DNA from 2 places in the Brochothrix thermosphacta DSM 20171 genome. Region 2 is predicted to be linked to the other one. Evidence: riboswitches for the same ligand, from Rfam matches in the RefSeq annotation. Region 2 holds a riboswitch; the other holds the start of a gene.
What was found. Region 2 has a riboswitch for S-adenosylmethionine ahead of V6S17_RS03940 (O-acetylhomoserine aminocarboxypropyltransferase/cysteine synthase family protein). Riboswitches for the same ligand answer to the same signal wherever they lie in the genome.
Positions count from the first base shown of each region.

Region 1: it holds a riboswitch for S-adenosylmethionine, as region 2 does, so the genes downstream of both, V6S17_RS10990 (MetQ/NlpA family ABC transporter substrate-binding protein) here and V6S17_RS03940 (O-acetylhomoserine aminocarboxypropyltransferase/cysteine synthase family protein) in region 2, are expected to answer to the same signal.

Region 1 covers NZ_CP145608.1:2,204,992-2,208,506, forward strand. Annotated here, with positions in the region: gene V6S17_RS10975 (chromate transporter) at 1-127, opposite strand, end outside; gene V6S17_RS10980 (chromate transporter) at 124-684, opposite strand; gene V6S17_RS10985 (DUF2653 family protein) at 821-1,675, opposite strand; SAM riboswitch class I at 1,879-1,990, shown strand; gene V6S17_RS10990 (MetQ/NlpA family ABC transporter substrate-binding protein) at 2,073-2,888, shown strand; gene V6S17_RS10995 (methionine ABC transporter ATP-binding protein) at 2,916-3,515, shown strand, end outside.
Region 2 covers NZ_CP145608.1:774,327-777,841, forward strand. Annotated here, with positions in the region: gene gndA (NADP-dependent phosphogluconate dehydrogenase) at 1-377, shown strand, start outside; SAM riboswitch class I at 939-1,039, shown strand; gene V6S17_RS03940 (O-acetylhomoserine aminocarboxypropyltransferase/cysteine synthase family protein) at 1,148-2,437, shown strand; gene V6S17_RS03945 (hypothetical protein) at 2,530-3,120, shown strand; gene hemW (radical SAM family heme chaperone HemW) at 3,330-3,515, shown strand, end outside.

The DNA of each region.
Region 1 (3,515 bases), 1.1 Mb from region 2:
CGCTTTGACTCATCCACTGATGTTTTTCTACTTCATGAAACACTAATGGGATTGATGCGGGACCACCACCATAACCAAAAATATTTGCTGTGAAAAATGACTTAAATAATTCCCAAAGTACGATCATTTCTTTTTACCTCCAATCAAGCGGTAATGTTGTGAACCGTATAGAGTAAATAGAATAATGACCAATGCTGGATGAATATAGTACAGTAATATCCCTGCAACTGCACATGCTATAAGCGTTAATATCATACCCAAACCATTATATGCCGTCTTAGCAAAACGATAACCCATCAGTAATAACATCACCACAACCACTGGGGTTACTGCAGCGATAACGCCTTGAACAATTGGTGAGTCATTCAATACTGTTGCAGCTGATAATAAAGCAATCATTGCAATTGTACTTGGTAATAGATGCCAAAAAACTGCCCATATTGCGCCTAAAGTTTTTTTCCGTTCATATCCTAAGTAAGCTGCCACTTTTGTTGCGATTGGGCCTGGAAGAACATTAGCAATCGCAAGCGAGTTATCAAAGTCTGCACTACTCATCCATTTATATTTATCTACTATCTCATGTTGAAATAGCGGCATAACGGAGGGTCCTCCTCCAAAACCTAATATTCCTGTTCGTAGCATAATCATCATTAAATCTTTATACTCTGTATCTTTTTGTTTCATACATCGCACTCCTATCAGTTGTTCGTATGTCTATTCTAGCACTGTCATTGTTAAAATAAAAGGAATCTAAAGAATTCAAAAAACGCCACAAACGGATATATTTACATCCATTTGAGACGTTTTCTTTTACTTTATTTTAGCTTAAAGTTGCTGTAATACCTTTATCCTCAGAGAAATTAAGTTTAATCCCCATATTAGGATTTAAGTCAGTTTCTTTCTCTGCCCAGTAACGAATAGCTTGAACTAATGAGAAATGGTCAAGTGATTGAATAACACTGCCCGATTTATTAAGAACATCAGCACCAAAGCCTTGTCGCTCATCATAAGTTAATGATACTTGCATTTCATACATATTAATTTGTTTTTCGTATGAGAAGAAGTCAATTACCGCGTTTGAAATGTTATCTTCATCTAAAACAATACCAGTTTCAGCTTCTGCAGTCGCAGCGCCACCACCCATAGCATTTTGATAATTAGTTTGAACGTCTTGATCACGATCCATTTGGCGACTATCTGAGTATCCACCAGCTGTTGCTTGCGCTTTTTTATTTTGACGTATACGTGAAATAATCATAAATACTAAACGAATAATAATAATAATCGCTAATACATTAATAATCATTCCCAAGATGTTTCCGAAACCACCCATATTTGCTAGCATACCACCAAATAGCATTCCTGCTAAACCTCCGAGCATCATCCCACCTAGGAATCCACCAAAACGACTTTTAGCTTGTGCTTTATTCGCTGTAACAGCTTTATTTGTAGCGGCACGATTTGTATTTGTTCGGTTTGTGTTACTCTTCACACGATTGCTATTAGTGTTATATGAACGATTGCTCGAACGGTATCCACCACCACGCATTTTTGCACTTACAGTTGTAACGGATGTTGTTTTATATTGATCAGGTGTGACAAAGTTAATAGCTTGTGTCCCTACCGGTGACATCATAATAACAACGGCCATCATAATACTTATTAATTTCTTCAAAATCTTCCCCCTCTATTTCTTTGTGTCTGACTTTATTTTACCATCTTTTTATACCTGACTCAAAAGATATGTATCCGTTATCATCAAAAACACAGTTAGTAACTTTTTTCAAATTGTTATTGACTGAATATTCGAAAGAGATTGACTTATTATCTTTTTATAGCTATACTCATATTTATCAAAGTTTAATAAACTAAATAAATTTCTTATCCAGAGTGGTGGAGGGACTGGCCCTATGAAACCCGGCAACCTGTCAATTTAATTTGATGAGGTGCTAAATCCAACACAATCTTCATAGATTGTGATAGATGAGAGAAGTATGTCCACTGCCAACTTCTCTTTTAGAGAAGTTTTTTTTATTATCTTTTTTCAAAACATATCCTAGGGGGAAATCATTATGCATAACATCAAAAAATCAGTAGGCTTTATCTTTATTTTAGTAGCAGTTTTCACTCTAACTGCTTGTGGTAACAGTAGCAAAGCACTTGATGATAAAAGAATTACAGTCGGTGTAACGGGTGGACCCCATGAGCAAATCATGCAAGAAGTTGCTAAAGTTGCTAAAAAAGATGGCGTAACGGTGAAACTTAAAGTATTTAGTGATTACAACACACCCAATACGGCTTTAGATCAAGGGGAATTAGATGCAAATAGTTTCCAAACTTTACCCTTTTTAAAAAACCAAGTTAAATCAAAAGATTTTAAAATAACGGAAGCTTTCAGCACAGTAGCATTTCCACTTGGTATCTACTCAGATAAACTTAAAGATTTAAAAGATCTCAAAAAAGGTGATAAAATCGCTGTTCCTAATGATCCTGCAAATGAATTGCGTGCGTTACAACTTTTTGAAAAAGCTGGCATCATTAAACTTGATAAAAACGCTGGCGAAAATACAACTAAAAAAGATGTTGTTGAAAATAAACTTGATTTGCAAATTGTTGAACTTGACGCTGCACAAATTCCAGCTCAATTAGGTGAAGTAGCTGTTGCTGCTATTAATACAAACTTTGCAATGGGTGCTGGGCTTAACATTAAAGATAATGCTATTTACCACGAGCCATTAGTTAAAAACCCATATCCTAACTACTTTGTTGTTCGTACCGAAAATAAAGATGATGCTATTGTCGCAAAACTTAAAAAGTATTATCAATCTGATGATGTGAAAGAATTTATCGCAAAACAATTTAAAGGTTCGGTTGTTCCAACTTGGTAAATGACTGTATTACTGGAGGCGTAAGGCATGATTGAATTAAAAAACATTACGAAAAATTATAAAGTTGGTAAAAAAACAATCAACGCATTAGATAACGTTTCTTTAAGTGTTCATAAAGGTGAAATTTATGGCGTGATTGGTTATAGTGGCGCTGGTAAAAGTACTCTCATACGTTGTATCAATCTATTAGAAACACCGACTGAGGGTGAAGTTTTTGTTGACGGTATCAAACTAAATGATTTAAATAAAAATGACTTACAACAAACACGTCAAAAAATCGGAATGATTTTTCAAGGTTACAATTTACTTACAACTGCAACTGTATATGATAATGTGGCTATTCCATTGAAACTCGCAGGGTTATCAAAAGATCTTATCCAACAGCGCGTTAAGAAATACTTAGAAATCGTTGGTTTAAGTGATCGAGCGTCAGCTTTTCCTGCACAGTTATCTGGTGGGCAAAAACAACGTGTAGCGATTGCACGTGCCCTTTCACATGAACCAGAAATTTTATTAAGCGACGAAGCAACAAGTGCACTTGATCCCACTACAACAGAGTCTATCCTTGATTTATTGTTAGAAATAAACCAGGAGCTAGGCCTAACCATCTTTTTAATCACGCATGAA
Region 2 (3,515 bases):
ATGAAAACAACTGGGACTTAAACTTTGGCGAAATCGCTAAACTTTTCCGTGCAGGTTGTATCATCCGTGCTCGTTTCTTACAAAAAATCACTGATGCTTTCAGTAAAGAACCAGAATTGAAAAATCTTTTCTTGGATCCATACTTTAAAGATATCGCTGACAACTATCAAGAAGCATTGCGTGATGTAGTAGCAACAGCAGTTAAAGCTGGTATTCCAGTACCAACATTCTCTGCAGCTATTTCTTATTACGATAGTTACCGTACAGAAACATTACCAGCTAACCTTATTCAAGCACAACGTGACTACTTTGGAGCTCACACATATGAACGTACTGATAAAGAAGGTACATTCCACACTGAATGGTTAGAAAAATAATAAAAGTATATTCTACCTTGTAAAACAATGATAAATTGTAATCTATCAAACATCCACTACTCTTTAGGCTAGAAATTTTAATCGTTATAGACTGATCCATGTCTATTTCTGATTTGAATTTCAGGTCTAGTAGTGGATTTTTTTGTAGCGTTATGAAATTTAGCAGGAGTGGTTTGGCTTTTACTGGATAATAATAAAAGTAAAACCAAACGTTCAGATCCAATAAAAACGAAAATAGCCCGTAGAATGGCAGGGATATTGTAGAAAAACTCTTTTTGACGCTTTTTGTCAGGAAGAGTTTTTTTGAGATTTAGTAGGAAGGTGGCTTTTGCAACAGCAGATAAAAACACGGCTAGCGCTATTATTAACTACTGATGAGTATTATTCCCTTTTTAAAAATTAAGTGAGTACCAATCGATAGTTTAGTTTAAAGCACAATGGAACACTTCGATTAAATAACTGAAAATTCAAACAAATACTTGACGTACGAATAAAGCATCAGTTATGATAGAAACAATTAAATAAATCGATTAATAAGATGACTGGCGTTATCTTTATTAATTCTTATCTAGAGTGGTGGAGGGACAGGCCCTATGAAACCCGACAACCAGCGTTTTGCGTATGGTGTTAATTCCTGCAGGTTTAAACCTGAAAGATGAGAGTTCAGCATTGTAAAAAGCTGCCTCTTTTAGAAGAGACGGCTTTTTTGTATTTAATGCACCTTCTCTACATAAGTTATTTGATTAATAACATTAAAAGGAGCGGTTAAAATGACAAAAGAACATCAGTTTCAATTCGAAACCTTACAAATCCATGCGGGGCAAGAACCCGATCCAACAACAGGGGCACGAGCTGTTCCAATTTATCAAACAACATCGTTCGTATTCAAAAATGCAGAAGAAGCAGCTGATTTCTTCCAGCTACGTAAGCCAGGTAATGTATACGGACGAATTATGAACCCAACACAAGATGTATTTGAACAGAGAATTGCACAATTAGAGGGTGGGACAGCTGCTTTGGCAACTGCTTCGGGCGCTTCAGCTATTTTTTATGCGATTTTAAATGTGGCTAACTCAGGTGATCATATTGTTGCAGCAAGCACATTATATGGTGGAACATACGAATTGTTTAAGTCAACGTTAAGTAAATTAGGAATCACTGTGAGTTTTGTAGATCCAGATGATAGCACTAATTTTGAGACAGCGATTAAACCTAATACAAAGGCAATATTTGCTGAAACAATAGGGAATCCGCGTATCAATGTGTTAGATATTGAAGCTGTAGCAGCTGTGGCTCATGCAAATGATATTCCACTTATCATTGATAACACATTTGGAACGCCCTATTTAATTCGCCCGTTTGATTTTGGAGCTGATATTGTTGTACACTCTGCAACTAAATTTATTGGAGGTCACGGGACAACCTTAGGCGGTATTTTAGTAGACAGTGGTAAATTTGATTGGCGAGCAAGTGGTAAGTTTCCCGACTTTACAACGCCTGATGAAAGTTATAGTGGGTTAGTATATGCTGATGTTCCGGACGTAGCCTTTGCTCTCAAAGCGCGTGTGCAATTATTGCGTAATACTGGAGCAGCAATTAGTCCGCAGAGTGCCTTTTATTTATTACAAGGATTAGAATCTTTATCATTGCGTGTAGAAAGACACGTGTCAAATGCTCGAGCGGTGGCAAACTATTTAAATGAGCATCCTGCTGTTGAATGGGTGAGTTATCCTGAATTAGACGGAAATCCTTATCAAGACTTGTCGAAAAAATATTTACCTAAAGGCGCTGGTTCAATCTTTACATTTGGAATTAAAGGTGGTGTGACAGCTGGAAAAACATTTATTGATAGCATAAAGTTATTTTCATTGCTTGCAAATGTTGGTGATTCTAAATCATTAGTTATTCATCCAGCAAGTACAACGCACTCTGAGCTATCAGAAGCAGATCAAGCTAAAGCTGGAATTACACCCGACCTAATACGTCTTTCTATTGGATTAGAAAATATAGATGATATCCTTTGGGATATTGAACAAGCGCTTGAAAAAACACAAAAGTAACCAATGAATCATCTTCTTGAAAATGCTGTAAGCTCTCAGTTGAATTTTTCTGTCAACAAGCCTATAGTGAAAGGGAAGAGGAGATGATGACTATGATCAATATTGTATCGGTACTTTTTAACCGAAACACAGAAAGTGAAAATGCATTATCCGATTTACGCAGCAGTATGGCAGGTTTTAGTGTCCTAACTGCAGTTGTGCTAAAAAAAACAGCCACAGGTATTTCTCGATATGATGGCTTCAACGTTGATAAAACAGATGATAGTTGGTCCACCGGAGGTTTAATTGGTGGGATTTTTGAAATTATTGACGGTCCATTAGGGGCATTATTAGGACCAGATTTAGGTCCATTAATGGGAAGTGCGTCGATTGACGATAAAACGATCGTTGAAGCAATTAATAATAACCTTGCATTAAACCAAAATGCACTCTTGTTAATTGTAGAAGAGGAAGAAAATGGTTTATTGGACCAGTACTTAAACGAACGTGGCGCTCATACTGTTGTACGTGAACCAGCTGTTACTGTGGAATTTCAAGTGTTACATGCGCAAGAAGTTGAAGCAGAGTTACGTGAAGAAGCGATTACTAAATTACAAGAAAATCGTAAACATAAATTAAATGACCGCGTTGAAGATAGTATTGGCACTATGGAAGAACGTTTTCGCAATTGGTTAAAAAAATAGTAACAAACGGCCTCTCATTTACTTGAGAGGTCTTTTTTGCGGCAATCATTAACTTAAGAGTCTTAGTATCTGTAGAATAAAATTAATGTTTTAAAAGAAATCGATAGACTGTATCATATTGTAGGATTTTTTTAATAAAACGAACGACTTGAATAAAAAGGTAGCTTCACGTAAAATAAAGAACGTTGAGTAAGAAAGGAAGGCCAATAATGACAGCCGTTTATATACACATTCCATTTTGTGAACACATTTGCTATTACTGCGATTTTAACAAGGTATTTTTAGAGGGGCAGCCTGTAGATCAATACATCGATACGTTATTACTAGAGATGAAAATGCGCCTTGAGGAACGACCCGTTGAAAACGTTGAAACAATATTTGTTGGAGGGGGAACA